4 regions of the Streptomyces sp. NPDC093544 genome follow, and region 3 is predicted to be linked to each of the others. Evidence: riboswitches for the same ligand, from Rfam matches in the RefSeq annotation. Region 3 holds a riboswitch; each other region holds the start of a gene.

Region 1 (5,093 bases), on a different contig from region 3:
TCCTCGTAGTACTCGGTCATCTCGGCGGCCGAGCGGGACTTGCCCTCGAACTCGTACTTGCCGTCCTTGTAGAACTCGGACGCGGCGACGTCGAGCGCGAGCCCGATCTGCTCGCCCGGGATGTAACCGGCCTGCTTGATGGCCTCAAGGATGAGGTCGAGCGCGGCGCGGTTGGACTCCAGGTTCGGGGCGAAGCCGCCCTCGTCGCCGAGACCGGTGGACAGGCCCTTGGTCTTCAGCACCTTCTTGAGGGTGTGGTAGACCTCGGCGCCCCAGCGCAGCGCCTCGGAGAAGGACTCCGCGCCGATCGGGGCGATCATGAACTCCTGGATGTCCACGTTCGAGTCGGCGTGCGACCCACCGTTGAGGATGTTCATCATCGGAACGGGCAGCAGGTGCGCGTTCGGGCCACCCAGGTAGCGGAAGAGGGGCAGGTCGCTGGCCTCGGAGGCGGCGTGCGCGACGGCGAGCGAGACGCCGAGGATGGCGTTGGCGCCGAGCGAGCCCTTGTTGTCGGTGGCGTCCAGGTCGAACATCGCCTGGTCGATCAGGCGCTGCTCGGTGGCGTCGTAACCGACGAGCTCCGGGCCGATCTGCTCGATGACGGCGAGGACGGCCTTCTCGACACCCTTGCCGCCGTAACGGTTGGGGTCACCGTCGCGCAGCTCGATGGCCTCGAAGGCTCCGGTGGAGGCGCCGGACGGGACGGCGGCACGACCGGTGCTGCCGTCATCGAGGCCGACCTCGACCTCGACGGTGGGGTTCCCTCGCGAGTCGAGGATTTCCCGGGCTACGACGACGTCGATGGACGGCACGAGCATCTCCTTCAGGAATGTGACGCGGGTACGCGGGACTGTGGCAGCCCCGCGGGATGAGCCTAACCGGCTCCGAGGGATCGGCCAGCCGGTCTACCCCCTCTTGTACAGAACTGAGCGTACGCATTGTTCCAGAACGGAACAAAAAGACAGAGGAGAGGGGGTGAAGAGGGGCCGTAAAGAGAGGGAGCGAAGCCGGATCTCAGCCGGAAATGAAAAAGCCCCGCCCCGGTGCGTACGGGGGAACACGCACCGGAGCGGGGAGCCCGTGGGGGACGGGGGTGACCCACACGAGGCCTTCAGTATGGAGACCACGTATAGGAGCCTGCTGTGGTTCAGCTGAGAACCGAATATCAGCCGCCGGCCGACCGCCGTCGGCCGGCGACCCCGGCCGTCAGCTGAGGTGCAGCTGCTGACCCGGGAAGATGAAGTCCGCGTCGTCGATGATGTCCTTGTTCAGCTTGAACAGCTCCTGCCAGCCGCCCTTGACGTTCTTCGCCTCGGCGATCTCGCTGAGAGTGTCGTCCTTCTTCACCTTGTACTCGCCGTCACCCTTCTTGACCGTCTTACCGGTCGGGGTCTCGACGGTCTCCTTCGCGGCGGTCTCCCGCTCCGAGGAACGCGAGGCACGCTGCTCGTCGGTCTGTGAGCTCGGCGTGCTCTGCTGCGAGGGGGTGGTGCTCTGCGAATTGCCCGAGGACGAGGACGAGTCGCTGGAGCCGGCGTCGTTCGCGGCGTTCGACAGGCCCGTGCCGCAGGACGGCCAGGCACCCTTGCCCTGCGCGGCGAGAACCTTCTCGGCGACGGAAATCTGCTGGGACTTGGAGGCCTGGTCGGCAGTGGAGGCGTACGAGCTGCCGCCGTACGCGGACCAGGTGGAGGCGGAGAACTGCAGGCCGCCGTAGTAGCCGTTGCCCGTATTGATGGACCAGTTGCCACCGGACTCGCACTGGGCGACGGTGTCCCACTCGGAAGTGGTGGCGGCGGAGGCGGTGCCGGCCGCCATCAGCGGGGCGGCGACGGCGACGCCGGTCACTCCGGCGAGCGTGGCGATACGAGTGACCTTGGACGGGCGACGGTGCTTGCCCTTGCACGAACGCAGCATGAAGTGATCCCCTCACCGACGCCTACGAGGTGAGCTGTCGGGTTCGGGCGGGTGAGTGCCCGGTCGCACACCTTTCGGTGCACGGCTTAACCCCAAGCCACTCCCGGTCAACTACCGGGCGCGGCGCTTACCTTGGGTCCCCCGCTCCTGCCTACGGCGCTTGACGCGACGACTGTTCCCGTACGGCCGCTGGCAGGATTCGGCGTTGCAACCGTCGGGGCCCGCGATGGCGAGCGGTCACGACCGTAGGCAGGGGATCGGCGGAATATCAAAGGCGATCAGGGGGTCTGAGATCCATCTCTCATTCTCGCCAAACGGGACATTACATGGCGAAACATGACGTGAACTCCCGCTACTTTTCGCCCGGTTCGGCACCAACTGCGAGGCTCTGACCGGGCAGGATGAGGTCCGCGTCGGCGCCGACCGTTTCCTTGTTCTCGGCGTACAGCTGGGTCCATCCGCCGTCGAGGCCAAGGGCGTCGGCGATGAGCGAGAGGCTGTCGCCGACGCGGACGACATACGAGCCGTCGACGACATCGCGAGCCTCGTCGGAGCCACGGGAGGCGTGCCGTCCGGAGGCGGCATCGTCCGTACCGCCGTCGGTCGCGCCCTCGGCGGCGATGTCGCCACGGTGACGCCCGGCGCCGCTCGCCTCATCCTCGGACGCACTCGAAGAGTCGTCGCCCTGGGTGGACTTATCCGATTCGTCACCATTCGCCGCGCTTGAGTCCGTGCTCGCGTCTGTACTCGCGTCGGCACTCGCACCCTCGTCCGAACTGTCGGACTTGGTCGAGTCCCCGGTGCTCTCGGTCGCACCCGAGGAAGGCGAAGCGGACGGAGAGGGGCTGGACGATTCGGACGGGTCGGCGGAACCGGATGCACCAGGCGTGGCGGAGGCGTCGGATGACGGGTCGTCCGACACGCCCGTGTCGACCTCCACCGAGGCGGAGTCCTTGCTGAGCCCGGAGAGGGGTCCACAGGTGGGCCAGGCGACGAGCCCTCGGCCGTCGAGGATCTTCTCGGCGACGGCTATCTGCTGCGAGCGGCTGGCCTGGTCGGCGCTCGGGGCGTATTCGAGGCCGCCGTAGTTCTCCCAGTCCCACTGGGTCACGTGCAGCCCGCCGTAGTACCCGTCACCGATGTTGTCGCTCCAGGAGGACCCTGTCTCGCACTCCGCGACGCGGTCCCAAGTGGTGGTGTCGGCCGCGCTCGCACTCGTGGCACCGAGCAACGGGATCGCGATGGCCGATCCGGTCACTCCTGCCGCGACAATGAGAGCCGGGGCCTGACGGGGGCGACGATGGCGGCCGTTCCCGGAGAGCATGCGGAAGCCCTTTCATGTGACAGCAGGTGACTACAGCGACGTACGGCGACGTCAGACGACGTCTGCGACGGATGATCCGCGCTGGTCATTGAACGTATCCGGCCTCGAACGCTTGTCACAAGTCGATGCAGCGTAGATCACGTGAAGATCACATTGTTGAGGGATCGTCAGTTTTTCGCGACACCCGAAGTGCCTCAAGACCGCCCGGTGGACAACTCGACCGGAGCCGCGAACTCCACTGGAAGCGTGCGCAATCCACGCATAATGAGACCACCACGCCAGCGCAAATCAGCGGAATCTCCCGCGAGTTGGAGGTCGGGGAGACGGGTGAGGAGCGTGGCCAGCGCGGTCTGGCCCTCCAGGCGAGCGAGGGGCGCACCGAGGCAGTAATGGATGCCGTGCCCATAGCCGAGGTGCTGGTTGTCACGGCGGGAGAGGTCGAGCGTGTCCGGTTGCTCGAAGCGTTCGGGGTCACGGTCCGCAGCCGCCAGTACGACGAGGACGGGGTCGCCGGGTGCGATGTCCTGCCCGCCGAGCCGGACGGCCTCGGTCGCGTACCGCCAAGTGGCCAGTTCGACAGGGCCGTCGTATCGGAGGAGTTCCTCGACGCCGGTTTCGAGCAGTCCACTCTCCCCGGCGGCAAGTGACTCCTGTAGCCGCCGCCGCTGCTCGGGGTGAGTAAGGAGGGCGTACGTGCCATTGCCAATCAAATTCACCGTGGTCTCAAAACCAGCAAAAAGAAGGATAAACCCCATTGCTGCCACCTCGTTCTCCGTGAGGTGTTCGCCGTCGTCCGAGGCGCGGATGAGGGCGGAGATGAGGTCCTCGCCTGGGGCGGGGTGCTCGGGCAGTTCCTCGCGCTTGCGGTGGATCAGCTCGGCCAGATACCCGCGCATCTTCTTCACGGACCGAGCGACACCGCCCCTCGGCCCCCCGCCGTGCCGGATCATCATCCCGGCCCAGTCCCGGAAGTCGTCCTGGTCCTCGCGGGGGACGCCGAGGAGATCGCAGATGGCGTAGATGGGGAGCGGGAAGGCGAACTCGTGGATCAGGTCGGCGGACCCCTTCTCCGCGAACTGGTCGATGAGCTGGTCGGCGAGCTCCTGCACACGCGGCGCGAACTCGGCCACCCGGCGGGGCGTGAACGCCTTGCTGACGAACCGGCGCAGCCGGGTGTGGTCCGGCGGGTCGATGTTCAGCAGATGCGTCATCAACTCGGCCTTGCGCTCACCCGGGATGCCCGTCTTCCCCTTCGCGTGGGCGGGTTCGTCGTGATGCACCGGATTCTTGCTGAGCCGTCCGTCCGCGAGCGCCTGCTTGGCGTCGGCATAACGGGTGACCAGCCAGGCCTCCACCCCGCTGGGCAGCCGGGTCCTGTGCACGGGCGCATGCTCACGGAGCCAGGCGTACGCAGGGTAGGGGTCGGTGGCGAACTCCCAGGTGAAGAGTTCGGGGGCAGGACTTGCGGGAGTGGGGTGCTCGGTCACTCCTTGACGGTATCCGGGTGAGGCCGGGATGCCTTGTCCGGCCGGTGGCCGGCCCGATGCTGAACCGGTGTTGGCCCTGCGCCCGCCGGCTACCAGGGGTACTCGACGAGCCCCTGACGACCATCGCGCCCTTCACCCCGGGCTGTCCGGAAATCACCTGCTGTTTGACTTCGCGGCTCGGCAAGTCCCTACAGTCGCGAAGTGGACCCCGAAATACTCAGATCCAGCTTCGCGGTCGTCGAGAGACGGGCCGAGTTCGCGGTCAAGTACTTCTACTCGCATCTGTTCCGGCACAATCCGGACGTACGCGAGCTGTTTCCGCTGGACTTTCCGGAGGACATGGAGCGGCAGCGGGACCGGCT
Region 2 (5,093 bases), on a different contig from region 3:
AGGAAGGCGGAGAGCCCGCCCGGAGTCTCGCCCTCACCGGTCTCCTGCTCGAACTCCAGTGCCACGGCGGCGAGTTCCTGAAGGTTCTCGATCCGGGTCTCGTCCTGCGGGTCGGTGGACGCCTGCAACTCGGCGAGGTAGCCGGTGCGTTCGAGTACCGCCTCCAGGACGGTGGCCGGACCCGCGCCCGACTCCACGATCGTCCGCAGGTCCTCCATCAGCGTGTTGAACCGCTTGACCGCGTTCGTGGAGCGAGCCGCCATCCCGTAGGCCTCGTCCACGCGTCGCAGCGCCTGCGGGAAGCTGATCTTCTCGCGCTGCGAGAGCGCGTCGATCATCGCCTCGGCACGGTCGCCGATGCCGCGCTTTGGGACGTTGAGAATCCGGCGCATCGGGACGGAGTCCTCCGGGTTGGACAGCACCCGCAGGTACGCAAGGACGTCCCGGACCTCCTTGCGTTCGTAGAAGCGGACGCCGCCGACGACCTTGTAGGGCAGGCCGACGCGGATGAAGACTTCTTCGAAGACACGGGACTGGGCGTTCGTACGGTAGAAGACCGCGACATCGCCCGCCTTGGCGTCGCCCGCGTCGGTGAGACGGTCTATCTCGTCGGCGACGAACTGGGCCTCGTCGTGCTCGGTGTCCGCGACGTAACCGGTGATGTTCGAACCCGCGCCGGCGTTCGTCCACAGGTTCTTGGGGCGGCGGGATTCGTTGCGCTCGATGACCGCGTTGGCCGCGCTGAGAATCGTCTGGGTGGAGCGGTAGTTCTGCTCCAGGAGGATCGTCGCCGCGTTCGGGTAGTCCTCCTCGAACTGGAGGATGTTGCGGATGGTCGCGCCGCGGAAGGCGTAGATCGACTGGTCGGCGTCGCCCACGACGCACAGCTCGGCGGGCGGCAGGTCGTGCGCGCTGGGCGGGACGTCCACGGGGTGCTCGGAGGTGCCGACGAGTTCGCGCACCAGGGCGTACTGCGCGTGGTTGGTGTCCTGGTACTCGTCCACGAGGACGTGCCGGAAGCGGCGGTGGTAGTGCTCGGCGACGTCCGGGAAGGCGCGGAGCAGGTTGACCGTCGTCATGATCAGGTCGTCGAAGTCGAGCGCGTTGGCCTCGCGCAGCCGCGACTGGTACATCGCGTAGGCCTGGGCGAGAGTCTTCTCGAAGCCGTCGGTGGCCTGGGCGGCGAAGTCCTCTTCGTCGATCAGCTCGTTCTTCAGGTTCGAGATCTTGGCGCTGAAGGACTTCGGCGGGAAGCGCTTCGGATCGAGGTCCAGGTCACGGCAGACCAGGGCCATGAGCCGCTTGCTGTCGGCGGCGTCGTAGATCGAGAACGACGACGTGAAGCCGAGCCTCTTGCTCTCGCGGCGCAGGATCCGTACGCACGCGCTGTGGAAGGTCATCACCCACATCGCGTTGGCGCGCGGGCCGACGAGGTGCTCGACGCGCTCCTTCATCTCGCCCGCGGCCTTGTTGGTGAAGGTGATCGCGAGGATCTGGCCGGGGTGGACCTGGCGCTCGCCCAGCAGATACGCGATCCGGTGCGTGAGCACGCGGGTCTTGCCGGAACCCGCGCCGGCCACGATGAGCAGGGGGGAGCCGGAGTGCGCCACGGCCGCCCGCTGGTTCTCGTTCAGCCCGTCCAGGAGCGCGGCCGCGTCCACGACGGGGCGCGGGGCGCCGTCGCGGTAGTACGCGTCCCGGCTCGGCGGCACGTCGAAGCGGCCGCCGAACAGGTCGTCCGGAAGCTGCTCCGCCGCCCCGTCCTCGGGCGGCGGCGGGGGTTCTTCCTCGTGAGCCCCCGAGGGCTTGAGGTCCGCCAGGAAGCTGTCATCAAAGAGGCTGCTCATCGCTCTCCGAGTCTAGGCGGCCCCACTGACACCCCGCCGCCACCCCGAAAATCTCGACCGGAACTCGTGACGATGCTCAGCGACCGAGGATCCTCGAGAGCCGGCCGCCCTCCACCCTTCGTGCCCCTCCAGCACCGCGCCACCCTTCGTATCCCTCCAGAACCGAGCCATCACAGTCAGCGACCGCCAGGCCAACCAGACCGAGACGTGCACCTTCCCGCCGTACGGGTCCGCGGAACCGCCCGCCGAGAACCGCAAACCTGCGGGTTCGTACGCCCTCACGTTGCCACTCCGCACAACTCGCCCCATATCCCTCCGAATTGACGACGATCAGCGAAGCACATGACTAAGGTCACGAAAACGTATCGGGCATTTCGAACATCAACCTTCACAGAAGCCGCACGAGTTGGCTAGCGTGCTGATCAGGCCACCCGACCCCCACCGGCGAACGTCGCCGGGCCGCGGTGGCCTCCGCCGAATTCGGTGCGCCCTCGTGGCAGCCGGAACCGGGGACCCACCGAACTTGGGGTGAATCGGTCCAACTGCCTTGTCGGGCATGGACCGTAGGGCAACCCTTCCGAACCACCCGCCCGAACCCGACAGCTAACCCGGTAGGCGGATGATGGAAGGAGTCGCCTCCCTTGGCGTCGCAACGCAAATGGTTCTCGGGTTCGCGCGTGGCGGGTACGGCCCCCGCTCTCGCCACAGCGGCCCTCACTTCGGTGGCCCTGCTCTCCCAGACGGCGAACGCCGCGCCTTCGGAAGAGTCCAAGCCGAGCCTCGAAGAGGTCGAGAAGAAGGTCGACGACCTCTACCGGCAGGCGGAGTCGGCCACCGACAAGTACAACGCGGCCAAGGAGAAGACCACCAAGCAGCGCAAGAAGGTCGACACCCTCCTCGACGACGTCGCCCAGCGCACCGAAAAGCTCAACACCGCGCGTGAGGAGCTCGGCGGGTACGCCGCGGCGCAGTACCGCACCGGGGCCGCCGCCCCCGACACCGCCTCCCTCCTGCTGGCCGACAACCCACAGGACTACTTCGACCAGACCCAGCTGATGAGCCGTCTTACCGACCGCCAGAAGGTGGCCGTCGACGACTACGTCACGGAGCAGGCCGCCGCCGCCGAGACGCGCACGGAGGCCTCCCAGAGCCTGGAGACGCTGACCACGTCGCAGAACGCCCTCCAGGCGTCCAAGACCGACGTCCAGCAGAAGCTCGCCAAGGCACGCGAGCTGCTCTCGCAGCTGACCGCGGACGAGAAGGCGCGGCTCGCCGCGATCGAGGAGGAGCAGCGCAAGGCGGCCGAGCGCAAGGCCGCGGAGCTGGCGCAGCAGCAGGCGGCCGCCGACGCCGCGGCACAGGCGGCCCAGGAGTCGTCGTCGAGCGCGACGACCGGCACCACCGGCTCGGCCACCACCGCCGACTCCGCGTACACGACGAAAGCGGCCAAGACCGTCGCGTTCGCCCGCGCACAGGTCGGCAAGCCGTACGTCTGGGGTGCCACCGGCCCCGGTTCGTACGACTGCTCGGGCCTCACCCAGGCCGCGTGGAAGGCCGCCGGCGTCACCCTCCCGCGCGTCACCTACGACCAGGTGACCGCCGGCACGACCGTCTCCCTCACCGACGCCCAGCCCGGCGACCTGGTCTTCTTCTACGGCGACGTCAGCCATGTCGGCCTCTACATAGGCAACGGCATGATGATCCACGCCCCGAAGCCGGGCGCGTACGTCCGCGAGGAGTCGATCTTCTACGACGGCGAGGCGGCCATCCACAGCGTGGTACGGCCCGCGTAACGCATCGCCCGCCCGACACCTTTCACGGGGCACGCACGCGTGGAGCACGTTTTCGTGCTCCACGCGTGCGTGCCCCACGTTTTAATCGCCTTAATCCCCACGCGCGCGTGCCCCACGGGCAACCCGCCCGAAGATCCTTAGCATCGGGCCCATGTCAGCCATCTCCCAGCTCCGCGCCTGGTGGGCCGAGCGGCCGCCCGCCGCCGGTGCCGCCGTCATGGCGACCGGCATCGTCTCGGTCGGGTTGCATCTGACCGGCTACGAGACGCTGTCCCGTGCCGCACTGGCCCTGGCGTCCGCCGCGTGGCTCGCGCTCGCCGCGGACTTCGCCGTACGGCTGGTACGGGATCGGACGCGCTGGGCGGCGGAGGCGAGCACGCCCCCCGGGCTCACCGCCGTCGCGGCGACCACGATCCTCGGCTTGCGGCTGTCCGCGCTGGGGTGGCAGGAGCTCGCCGAGGCCCTGCTGGCGCTGTCGGCCGTGCTGTGGCCGGTGCTGCTCTTCGTCGTCGTACGGCACTGGAGTCGTCGTATGCCGGGCGGGGTGTTCCTCGTGTGCGTGGCCACGCAGGGGCTCTCGGTGCTGGGTGCCACGCTCGCCGCGGCCGTGGGCGCGGACTGGCTCGCGCATGCCGCGCTGGTGCTGTTCTGGCTCGGGATCGTGCTCTACGGGGTGGCGTTCACGTACTTCGACATCAGGGAGGTGGTCAGGGGCGCCGGGGACCACTGGATCGCGGTCGGCGCGCTCGCCATCTCGGCGCTGGCCGGGGCCAGGCTCGTCGCGGCGCACAACGTCGACGCGTACCTGTGGAACGACGACGACAACGGCGTCCTGCGCGCCGTCACCACCGCTCTGCTCGTCCTCGGCCTCGCCTGGTACTGCGTCCTGGCCGTCGCGGAACTGGCCCGGCCGCGCCTTCGCTACGACGTGCGGCGCTGGGCGACCGTGTTCCCCATGGGGATGACGGCGGTGGCGGCCCTGGTGGTCTCGACCGCCCTGGACGTCACGTGGCTCGACGGGCTGGGAAAGGTGCTGCTGTGGATCGCGGTGGCCGGTTGGCTGGTGGTGGCGGCCGGAGCCGTCAGGTCCGCGGCACCGCGCGGAATCAGGTCCACAACACCGCGATGAAGATGTTCGCCGTCGTCAGCAGCCCGACGAGCCCGAAGAGCCCCTTCTCCACCTTCTCGTCGTCGCGCTTCACATAGACGAGCCCCAGGATCACGATCAGCAGCGCCAGCTTCACGCCGATCTTGATGTTGTTGACCGACTGATCGTCCGCCTGGTTGAGGCCGACCAGCACGACGCCCGTGACCAGCATGGTCAGCGCGCCATGCAGCATCGCGGGGACGAAACGGGCCGTGCCCCGGCCCATCGCCTTCATCTGGGTGAGGAAGCCACCGAGGAGCGAGGCGATGCCGATGATGTGCAGGCCGACGAAGAGATGGATGAGTA
Region 3 (5,093 bases):
CGACATCATCGGCGAGGAACTGCGCGAGGTCCTCGAAGAAGAGGTCCCCTCGCGCGCGTTGATGGCCGCCTACCGGCTCCCGGAGGACGGCACGCGCGCGAGTGACGCGGCCGACCTGGCGCTCACCGTCCTCGGCGGCGGCGAGTCGTCCCGGCTCTACAACCGGCTCGTACGCCGCGACCGCACCGCCGTGGCGGCCGGGTTCGGCCTGCTGCGGCTCGCCGGAGCGCCCTCCCTGGGGTGGCTCGACGTGAAGACCTCCGGTGACTTCGAGCTCCCCGTCATCGAGGCCGCCGTGGACGAGGAGCTCGCCCGGTTCGCCGAGGAGGGCCCCACGGCCGAGGAAATGGAGCGCGCCCAGGCCCAGTTGGAGCGTGAGTGGCTGGACCGGCTCGGCACCGTCGCGGGCCGCGCCGACGAACTGTGCCGGTACGCCGTCCTGTTCGGCGACCCGCAGCTCGCCCTGACCGCCGTACAGCGCGTCCTCGACATCACCGCCGAGGAGGTCCAGGAGGTCGCCAAGTCCCGCCTGCGCCCCGACAACCGCGCGGTGCTCGTCTACGAACCGATCGCAGCCGAAGACGCCGAAGACGCTGAAGACACCGACGAGGAGGCGGCGAAGTGACCGAGCTCGCCACCATGGAGTTCCACCCCCAGCCGCAGGCCGGCGAGGCCAGGCCGTGGGCCTTTCCCGCACCCGAGCGAGGCACTCTGGGCAACGGCCTGACCGTGCTGCGCTGCCACCGCCCCGGCCAGCAGGTCGTCGCCGTGGAGGTGCTGCTCGCCGCACCGCTGGAGGCCGAGCCAAGGGGCCTCGACGGTATCGCCACGATCATGGCGCGGGCCTTCTCCGAAGGCACCGACAAGCTTTCCGCCGAGGAGTTCGCCGCCGAGCTGGAGCGCTGCGGCGCCACACTTGACGCGTACGCCGACCACCCCGGCGTACGCCTGTCGCTCGAAGTCCCCGTCTCACGCCTCCCCAAGGCCCTCGATCTGCTCGCCGACGCCCTGAGGGCACCGGCGTTCGCGGACAGCGAGGTCGAGCGGCTGGTGCGCAACCGGCTGGACGAGATCCCGCACGAGAGCGCCAACCCGGGCCGCCGCGCCGCGAAGGAGCTCTCCAAGGAGCTGTTCCCGGCCACATCGCGCATGTCGCGCCCGCGCCAGGGCACCGAGGAGACGGTCACGGCCATCGACTCGGCGGCCGTACGCGCCTTCTACGAGAAGCACGTACGCCCCGCCACGGCCACCACGGTGATCGTCGGCGACCTCACCGGAGTCGACCTCGACGCGCTGCTCGCCGACACCCTCGGCGCCTGGACCGGCTCGTCCGCCGAGCCGCGCCCCGTGCCGCCGGTGACCGCCGACGACACCGGCCGGGTCGTCATCGTGGACCGCCCCGGCGCCGTCCAGACGCAGCTGCTCATCGGCCGTGTCGGCGCCGACCGGCACGACCGTGTGTGGCCCGCCCAGGTGCTCGGCACGTACTGCCTCGGCGGCACCCTCACCTCGCGCCTGGACCGCGTCCTGCGCGAGGAAAAGGGTTACACCTACGGTGTGCGGGCGTTCGGCCAGGTGTTGCGCTCCGCGCCGGACGGCACAGGCATCTCGATGCTCGCCATCAGCGGCTCCGTGGACACCCCGAACACCGGCCCGGCGCTCGACGACCTCTGGAAGGTGTTGCGGACCCTCGCCGCGGACGGCCTGACGGACGCCGAGCGTGATGTCGCCGTACAGAACCTGGTGGGCGTGGCGCCCCTCAAGTTCGAGACGGCGGCGGCCGTCGCGGGCACGTTGGCCGACCAGGTCGAGCAGCACCTGCCGGACGACTACCAGGCGACGCTGTACCGGCAGCTCGCCGCCACCGGCACGGTGGAGGCCACCGCGGCCGCCGTGAGCGCCTTCCCTGTGGACCGTCTGGTGACGGTCCTGGTGGGCGACGCCGCGCAGATCGAGGAGCCCGTCAAGGCTCTCGGAATCGGTGAAGTGAGCGTCGTTCCGGCGGAGTAGGAACGGGAGTAGGACAGCAGCTCCCCGGGGCCCAGGAGATTACAGAGTCTCCTGGGCCCCCGTTTGTCCGTATTGATAGGGAGGTTGCCTGTCTGCCCTGTGGCGTGCGCTACAAAAGGCTTGATCCGTTTGTTGATTGAAAGATGTCCCGTTTAGCGTCGGTCCGGCTGTTCGTCAGGCAATGCGCCGCGCCCGCGGCACCGGACAGTCATCGCCGAGTCCCCGTACGGCGCGAGCCAGGGGAGCCGGGGACCCATATGTAGTCCCTGGGGTGAATCGGACGTCCTCCTTGGAGGTGGTCCGTAGGAGACCTTCCTGCTCCGAACCCGTCAGCTAACCCGGTAGGCGAGAAGGAAGGAAAGGATCAGCTCCTACATGGCGTTCACCTGTGGCACAGGCAAGCACCGTCGCCCGAGCCGCGTGAAGCGCACGACCACGAACGCCCTCGGCGTCGCGGCGCTCACCACGACCGGTGTCCTCGGCACCCTGGCCGCCCCGGCGCTCGCCGCGGACAACTCCGTCGAGCAGACCGGCCTGACCCAGGCCGTCGAGATCGGTGACTCGATCGCCGACCAGATCGACGCACAGGCCGCCGCCCAGCAGCAGGCCGCCGACGAGGCCGCCGCGCAGAAGAAGGCCGAGGCGGCCGCCAAGAAGAAGGCCGCCGAGAAGGCCAAGGAGGAGCGCGAGGCCAAGGAGCGCGCCGCCCGCGCGGCCGAGCGCAAGCGCCTGAACACCTTCGTCACGCCGATCACCGGCTCGTACATCTCCACCGGCTACAAGACCGGCGGCAGCCTCTGGTCGTCCGGCAGTCACACCGGCGTCGACTTCCACGCAGCGTCCGGGACCTCGGTCCACGCGGTCGGCTCGGGCACGGTCGTCACGGCCGGCTGGGGCGGCGCGTACGGCAACCAGATCGTCCTCAAGATGAACGACGGCACCTACACGATGTACGGCCACCTGTCGTCCATAGGTGTCTCCGTGGGCCAGACGGTCACCCCGGGCGAGCAGATAGGCCTCTCCGGGGCCACCGGCAACACCACCGGGCCGCACCTCCACTTCGAGGCCCGCACGACCGCCGAGTACGGCTCGGACATCGACCCCGTCGCATATCTCCGCTCGCACGGCGTGAACGTCTGATCACTCGCGTACGTACTTCACAGGGTCCCGGCTCGAACGAGCCGGGACCTTGTCGTTTCGAACCGTTTCGAACGACCGACTGTCCAAAAAATATCCATGGATTCCGGTCCCCCGTCGGAAATTCCGAGTCTCTGCAATAGAGTCACTGAACAAGCGCCAATCGAAGGCGTTTCACGGGGATTAAAGCGGAGGTCCGGTATGCGTGTTCCTGCGCACTCGGTATGCACGGCGATCCGCGACGACATCGTCGCGGGTGTCTACGAGCGTGGCAGCCGGCTCACCGAGGAACTGCTCGCGCGCCGCTACGGCGTCTCACGCGTCCCCGTACGCGAGGCCCTGCGCACGCTGGAGGCCGAGGGCTTCGTGGTCACCCGGCGGCACGCGGGCGCGTGCGTCGCGGAGCCGACCGAGCAGGAGGCCGCGGACCTGCTGGAGATGCGCATGCTCCTGGAGCCGCTGGGTGCCGCGCGGGCCGCGCAGCGCCGCACCGAGGCTCACCTCAAGGTGCTCCGAGGCCTGGTCAGGCTGGGTCAGGAGCGGGCCAGGAGGGGCAACAGCGAGGATCTGCGCTCGCTCGGCGGCTGGTTCCACGAGACCCTCGCGCAGGCCTCCGGCAGCCCCGCGCTGACCTCCACGCTGTCCCAGCTGCGGCACAAGATCGCCTGGATGTACGCGGTCGAAGCGCCGGCCAACCCGGCGGAGTCCTGGGCGGAGCACGGCGGGATCGTGGACGCCGTCGCGCGCGGCGACAGCGAGCGAGCGCGGGCGATCACGGCACTGCACACCGAACGCGCGATGACCGCGCATCGCCTCCGCTTTCCCGGCGGGGCCGATCGCCCGGACCGTGTGAGGACTTCGCAACATCCCGTAAACATGACGGGTCTGCGGCATTAACATGAGCGCCGTATACAAAGAGAAGTAATTCGCGGGAGATTATTTATGCTGCCCGCACAATGGAAATGCGAAGGGCCCACCCGATAATTCGGGCGGGCCCTTGCCGGTGTTTTGGAGCGATGAAAAGCGCCATCGAAGCGATGGACGCCGCCATCGAACCTCAGACGGTCTCGGGAAGCTCGTCGAGCCCCTCGGAGACCAGCTTGGCCAGACGGTCGAGCGCGGCGTCCGCACCCTCGGCGTCGGAGGCGAGGACGATCTCCTCGCCGCCCTGCGCACCCAGGCCGAGGACCGCGAGCATGGAGGCCGCGTTGGAGGGGTTCCCGTCCGCCTTGGCGATCGTCACGGGGACGCCGGAGGCCGTGACGGCCCGGACGAAGATGGAGGCGGGGCGGGCATGGAGGCCCTCGGCCCAACCGACGTTGACGCGGCGCTCAGCCATGTGATGCTGCCCTTCAGGTGTCTCAGGTTGTCTAGACCAGTGTCCCATATGGTGAAGCGTGTCAGGAGCGGGTCAGAGGGTGACAAACCCCTGGCTCCCGTCCCGGACCCGGCGCCGGATCCCGGCCTGGATCCGGCTTCGGTTCCCCCAAGACTGCCTCGCGCCGTTGTCGTACGCGAGCCGTACTCTGGGGCGCATGCAGACCTCGTCGGACCGGCACGAGTACCCCTCCCACTGGGAGGCGGACGTGGTGCTGCGAGACGGTGGTACCGCACGCATCAGACCCATCACCGTCGACGACGCCGACCGTCTGGTCAGCTTCTACGAGCAGGTCTCCGACGAGTCGAAGTACTACCGCTTCTTCGCGCCGTATCCGCGGCTGTCCGCAAAGGACGTCCGCCGCTTCACACACCACGACTTTGTGGACCGGGTGGGACTGGCGGCCACGGTGGGCGGCGATTTCATCGCCACCGTACGCTACGACCGCATCAGCGCCGACGGCCTGCCGGCCTCCGCCCCCGCCGATGAGGCAGAGGTCGCCTTCCTTGTTCAGGACGCCCACCAGGGGCGCGGCGTCGCCTCCGCCCTCCTCGAACACATCGCGGCC
Region 4 (5,093 bases), on a different contig from region 3:
GGCCCTGTCCGCCGAACGCCACCATGTGCGCCGCGTCCTGCTGCCCCTCGCCGGGCTCCTGCTCGCCATGGGCATGCACGCCATGTGGAACGGCTCGTCGAGCTTCGGGGATTTCGGGTTCTTCGCGGTGTACGCCACGTTCATGGTGCCCGCGTTCGCGCTGCTGACCGGGCTGGTCATCTGGACCCGGCAGCGGGAACTGCGCACCGTGCGTGCGGAGCTGCCCGCGTACGCGGCCGCCGGCTGGCTGTCCGGGCCCGAGCCGTACGTGCTCGGCTCCATGCAGGCCCGCCGGATCGCCCGCAAGTACGCCGCCCGCCACCTCGGCAAGCCCGCCGCCCGCTCCGTCGCCGAGTACGAGGCGTACGCGACCTCGCTGGCGTTCCTGCGACACCGGGGGCGCGACGGCCGCGCGGGCGCCGACTTCGTCGTACGGGAGCGGGAGTTGCTCCACGAGCTGTGGCGCCGCCGCGATGTCGCCCGCCCGGCCCTGGCGTACGCGGCACGGGCGACGGCTCCGGTTCCGGTGGTCCCGGTACCGCCGCCCTGGCCCGCGTACGGGCACACGCACAGCGAGCCCTACTGGCAGCCCTACGGAGCCGCGACGCCCTACCCCGCGTACAACCCGTACCGCTCGTAGTACGTCATCAGCCGGCGGTTACGCCGACGCCTCCGTCAGCTTGCCCAGCTCCGCGTCCGTGAGGACGAGGTCCGCCACTCCCAGCAGGGCCGGAAGCTGCTCGACATTCCGCGCGGAGGCGATCGGCGCCGCGACCGTCGGCTGGGCGGCGAGCCAGGCCAGGGCGACCGTGGCGACCGGGACCTCGTGGGCCTGGGCGACCTCGTCGAGGGCGGCGAGCACGCGCAGGCCGCGCTCGGTCTCCAGGTGCTTGGCCGCGCCCTCCGCACGCGGGGAGTCGACCGTCGTACCCGGGCGGTACTTGCCGGTGAGGAAGCCGGACGCGAGGCCGAAGTACGGGACGGCCGCCAGGCCCGAGCGGGAGGCGATGTCGCGGAGCGGACCCTCGTAGGTGTCGCGCGAGACCAGGTTGTACGGCGGCTGGAGGGCGACGTAGCGGGCGAGGCCCTCGCGGTCGGAGAGGTCCAGGGACTCCTGGAGCCGCTCGGGCGAGATGTTGGACGCCGCGATGTTGAGCACCTTGCCGGCCCTCACCAGCTCGTCGAGCGCGCCGATGATCTCCTCGACCGGCACCTCGGGCTTGTCGAAGTGCGTGAAGTACAGGTCGATGTAGTCGGTGTCCAGGCGGCGCAGGGAGGCGTCGGCCGCGGCCTTGATGTTGCCGGCGGACAGCCCCTGGTAGTCGGGGTGCTGGCTGACCTTGGTGGCGATCACGATGTCCGAGCGGTTGCCGCGCGCCTTGACCCACTTGCCGATGATGGTCTCGGACTCGCCGCCCTTGTTGCCCTCGATCCACGCCGAGTACGAGTCGGCGGTGTCGAGGAAGTTCCCGCCGGCGGCCGCGTACGCGTCGAGCACGGCGAAGGACTGGGCCTCGTCGGCGGTCCAGCCCCAGACATTGCCGCCGAGGGCGAGCGGGAAGACCTCGAGGTCGGACGAACCAAGCTTGCGAAGAGAAGTCATGACTGAATTCAACGCCGCCAGCGGATGACTGTATTCCACACATACCTGACCGGCAGCTCTGACGTCGGGGGGGGTGCCGTCAGAACCGCCGGGGATCAGGGAACAACGTACGTACGCGGCAGGAGACGTACAGGTCAGGGGTTGAGCCCCATGTCAGGGATTGAGCCCCTTGCTCTGCAGCCACGCCATCGGGTCGATCCCGGTCTCGGCGCCGTCCGGGTGAACCTCCAGGTGCAGATGCGCCCCGGTGACATTGCCCGTCGCACCCACGCGCCCGATGACATCACCCGTGGCGACCTTCTGCCCCACGCTGACGCTGATCGACGACTGGTGGCAGAACCACAGCTCCGTGCCGTCGTCGAGGGTGAGGATCGTGCGGTAGCCGTACGACCCGGCCCAGCCGGCCTCCGTGACGGTGCCGCTGTGGACCGCCTTGATCAGGGTGCCGGTGGGAGCGGCGAAGTCGAGACCGGTGTGGTAGCCGGAGGACCACAGCGCGCCGGCCTGACCGAAGGTCGAGGTGATGGTGTACGAGGAGGTCGGCAGCGTGTAGCTCTTGGCGAGCTCGGCGAGGCGCTCGGCCTCGGCCTTGGCCGCGGCCTCCTCCTCCGCCTTCTTCTTCGCGGCGGTTTCCTTGGCCTCGGCCGCCTTCTGCTCCGCGGCGGCGGCGTCGGCGGCCTTCTTCACGGCGGCGGTCTGGGCGGCCTGCTGGGCCGCGGTGTCGGCCTGGTCCTTCTGGACCTCGGCCTGCTGCATGATGCGCGAACGCAGGACCTCGCCCGCGTCCGTGGCGCCCTGCTCGGTGTCGGCGGTCGTCAGACCGGCGCTGGTGAGCGGGGTGGTGGAACCCGCGGGCTCGTCGGCGGAGCTGTCGTCCGAGAGGATCGAGCCCACGGACGGCAGGTCGGGCACCGAGATCGACACCGGCGGCTTGCCGGGCGCCGCGGTGGCCATGCCGCCCGCGCCGACGGCGGCTATGACGCCGACGCCCAGAACGGTGGAGCTGCGTGCGAGTCCGCCGCCTCCGCGTTGCTTGGAGACGCGGTGCCGGCCGCGGATGGGACGGAGGGAATCCTCGGTGGGGTTCCACTCCTCCCGGGGGCCCTCGTCGTCCATGCCGTAACCGAAGGTGTGCGTTTGGCTCGGCGGGTACGAGGGTGCCTGGGCAGGCGGGTTGGACGCCACGTGGGCGTGCTCCTTTCCTTCCTTCTCGCCTACCGGGTTAGCTGACGGGTTCGGAGCAGGAAGGTCTCCTACGCGCGTCAACCGCTGGTGTTCCCACCGCGGAAGACGCTCGATTCACCCCAAGTTGGTGGTTCCCCGGTTCCCTTGCGGGATTCGGCGCGTGCGCACGGAGCCGACTCTTGTGACGGCTGGGACGACCGCTGCGTTATCGAACGTTAATAGACGCGGGCACTGGATTCCAAGCCGTTCTGACTGATCTTTAACGCTTCCGGCCAGGACTTTCGGGTCATCAGCGGCGTAAAACGGGCGAGTTGACCACACCTTGCCAGTGACATGATTCTGACGGCGCATCAGATGTTATGCGGAGGGGCGCCATCCGATCACCCCTGGTGACAACAGGGGTCAAGGCCCTTTCACAGACGGACCTTTCGCGGCAGGACTCTTCACGGCGGGACCCGTCACGGACGCGCCGCCCTTCACGGACGCCGTACGGCAAGCAGCGCCATGTCGTCCGTCATGCCGCCGCCCGAGTGCCGGCGGACCTCCTCGGCGAGGGTGGCCAGCAGCGCCTCGGGCGCGGGGAAAGTCCGTCCGGCGAGGGCCGCCGCGGGATCGTAGAAGCGCCCGCGTTCGTCGCGGGCCTCGGACAGCCCGTCCGTATAGAGGAGCAGCGTGGCCCCCCGCGGGAAGTCCGTCTCCTGCGCACGGTCGGGCCACATGCCCAACTCGCCCATTCCGAGCGGCAGTGCGGGTTCCCCGGCGTCGAGCGTGCTGAGGGTGCCGTCCGCGCACAGGAGCAGCGGTGGAGGATGGCCGCGGTTGACGATCCGTACGACCTCCTCGCCGTGCGGGATCTCCGCCAGTACTGCCGTGGTGAACCCCTCGAAGGCGTCGAGGCCGTCGCGCCGGGTGCCCTCGCGCGCCAGGGCCCGCTCCAGGCGTCCCGCGACCGCCTCCAGCGTCGCCTCCTGCTCGGCCGCCTCCCGGAACGCCCCGATGACGACGGCGACGGCGGCCACCGCGCCCATGCCCTTGCCGCGTACGTCGCCCACGACCAGCCGTACGCCGCACGGGGAGTCCTGCACCGCGTACAGGTCACCGCCGATGAACGCGTCCTCCTGCGCCGCCTCGTACCGCGCCGCGACGTCGAGTCCGTCGATCCGCTCCTCGGGCTGCGGCAGTACGGCGCGCTGGGCGGCCTCGGCGATCTCGCGGACGGAGGCGAGCCGCGCGTCGCCGCGCCGGACGACGACGTTGATGACGGCGGCCAGGACGGCGGCCGTCGCCACCGTGATCACTTCGGTGACCCCCTCGGCCTGCAGGGCGACGTCGAGCCTGATGTGGATCGCGACCAACGCGACGACGGCCACTACGCCGGTGAGTACGGTGCCGCGCAGCGCGTACAGAGGCGCCGCCACGAGCGGGGCAGCCGTGAGAAGGGGGCCGCCGGTGAAGTCCCTCGGCGTGAGGTACTCGTAGAGGGACCCGGCGACGATGAGCAGCGCGGGGAGCACCCGGACGAACCTGCGGGTGTACGAGACCCTCAGCCGGCCCGCTCCTGATCCCGGTCCGGGCGGCACCGCGTCCCCCAGCCCGGGATCGGGCACGGGGTCTTCCGGCAACCGTCCGCCGGACCGGTCGTACGGGGGGTCGGGCGCGCCGTCGTACGGATCGCCACGCCGGTCGCCGGACCGGTCGCCGGACCGGTTGCGCGAGTCGTGCGGGTCGTGCGGATCCCCCGCCCGCTGGTCACCTGGGTCACCTGCTTGCTGCCCCACCCGTCCAGATTTCCCGGAGCGGGGTCGGGGGGCGACCGGGGTGGGCCGACCGAGGGACGTGCTTGTGTCCCGGGAAACACCAAGGGCCGGAACTCGTGAATCCGAGTTCCGGCCCTTGGCCTTGAGTAGCGGGGACAGGATTTGAACCTGCGACCTCTGGGTTATGAGCCCAGCGAGCTACCGAGCTGCTCCACCCCGCGCCGTTAAAACCAACTATACGCCATCAGCGGGACCCCCAGGACCAGCGTTGATACCGCCCCTCAGGCGGCCGGATTCCCGGCGTGTGTGAGCGTCTCCCAGGACACGAAGAGATCGTCCGTGCCGGCCGGCCGCGTCTGCTCGGCCAGCCGGTGGGCGGCCGGGACATGGACGTCGAGCCGGTCCTCCAGGTGGTTGAGCGCGACCTCCAGGTCGGGCCCCATGTTCCGGTCGACCCGCCCGCCGCACAGCCACGCGGGCGCCGTCTCCCCCATCTGGTACCTGGAGTGGAAGTCGAGCGCGGCCTTCAGCCGGTCCTTGACGTCGAG

The links. A riboswitch is a leader RNA that binds a small molecule or an ion and turns the genes downstream of it on or off. The one in region 3 is predicted to bind cyclic di-AMP.
Positions count from the first base shown of each region.
Region 1: linked by a shared signal. The riboswitch ahead of AB0N66_RS34210 (transglycosylase family protein) and the one ahead of AB0N66_RS00240 (M23 family metallopeptidase) in region 3 are both predicted to bind cyclic di-AMP.
Region 2: linked by a shared signal. The riboswitch ahead of AB0N66_RS21055 (NlpC/P60 family protein) and the one ahead of AB0N66_RS00240 (M23 family metallopeptidase) in region 3 are both predicted to bind cyclic di-AMP.
Region 4: linked by a shared signal. The riboswitch ahead of AB0N66_RS33140 (M23 family metallopeptidase) and the one ahead of AB0N66_RS00240 (M23 family metallopeptidase) in region 3 are both predicted to bind cyclic di-AMP.

Region 1 is NZ_JBFBEA010000028.1:95,721-100,813, forward strand. It holds gene eno (phosphopyruvate hydratase) at 1-821, opposite strand, end outside; gene AB0N66_RS34210 (transglycosylase family protein) at 1,210-1,920, opposite strand; cyclic di-AMP (ydaO/yuaA leader) riboswitch at 1,925-2,089, opposite strand; gene AB0N66_RS34215 (transglycosylase family protein) at 2,273-3,178, opposite strand; gene AB0N66_RS34220 (cytochrome P450) at 3,439-4,731, opposite strand; gene AB0N66_RS34225 (globin domain-containing protein) at 4,933-5,093, shown strand, end outside.
Region 2 is NZ_JBFBEA010000013.1:85,843-90,935, reverse strand. It holds gene pcrA (DNA helicase PcrA) at 1-1,847, opposite strand, end outside; cyclic di-AMP (ydaO/yuaA leader) riboswitch at 2,310-2,481, shown strand; gene AB0N66_RS21055 (NlpC/P60 family protein) at 2,489-3,640, shown strand; gene AB0N66_RS21050 (tellurite resistance/C4-dicarboxylate transporter family protein) at 3,792-4,769, shown strand; gene AB0N66_RS21045 (hypothetical protein) at 4,747-5,093, opposite strand, start outside.
Region 3 is NZ_JBFBEA010000001.1:63,625-68,717, forward strand. It holds gene AB0N66_RS00230 (pitrilysin family protein) at 1-625, shown strand, start outside; gene AB0N66_RS00235 (pitrilysin family protein) at 622-2,010, shown strand; cyclic di-AMP (ydaO/yuaA leader) riboswitch at 2,213-2,373, shown strand; gene AB0N66_RS00240 (M23 family metallopeptidase) at 2,386-3,150, shown strand; gene AB0N66_RS00245 (GntR family transcriptional regulator) at 3,349-4,044, shown strand; gene AB0N66_RS00250 (HPr family phosphocarrier protein) at 4,205-4,486, opposite strand; gene AB0N66_RS00255 (GNAT family N-acetyltransferase) at 4,683-5,093, shown strand, end outside.
Region 4 is NZ_JBFBEA010000026.1:114,600-119,692, reverse strand. It holds gene AB0N66_RS33150 (PrsW family intramembrane metalloprotease) at 1-640, shown strand, start outside; gene AB0N66_RS33145 (aldo/keto reductase) at 659-1,603, opposite strand; gene AB0N66_RS33140 (M23 family metallopeptidase) at 1,757-2,788, opposite strand; cyclic di-AMP (ydaO/yuaA leader) riboswitch at 2,800-2,957, opposite strand; gene AB0N66_RS33135 (PP2C family protein-serine/threonine phosphatase) at 3,265-4,380, opposite strand; tRNA gene AB0N66_RS33130 (tRNA-Met) at 4,693-4,766, opposite strand; gene AB0N66_RS33125 (alginate lyase family protein) at 4,827-5,093, opposite strand, start outside.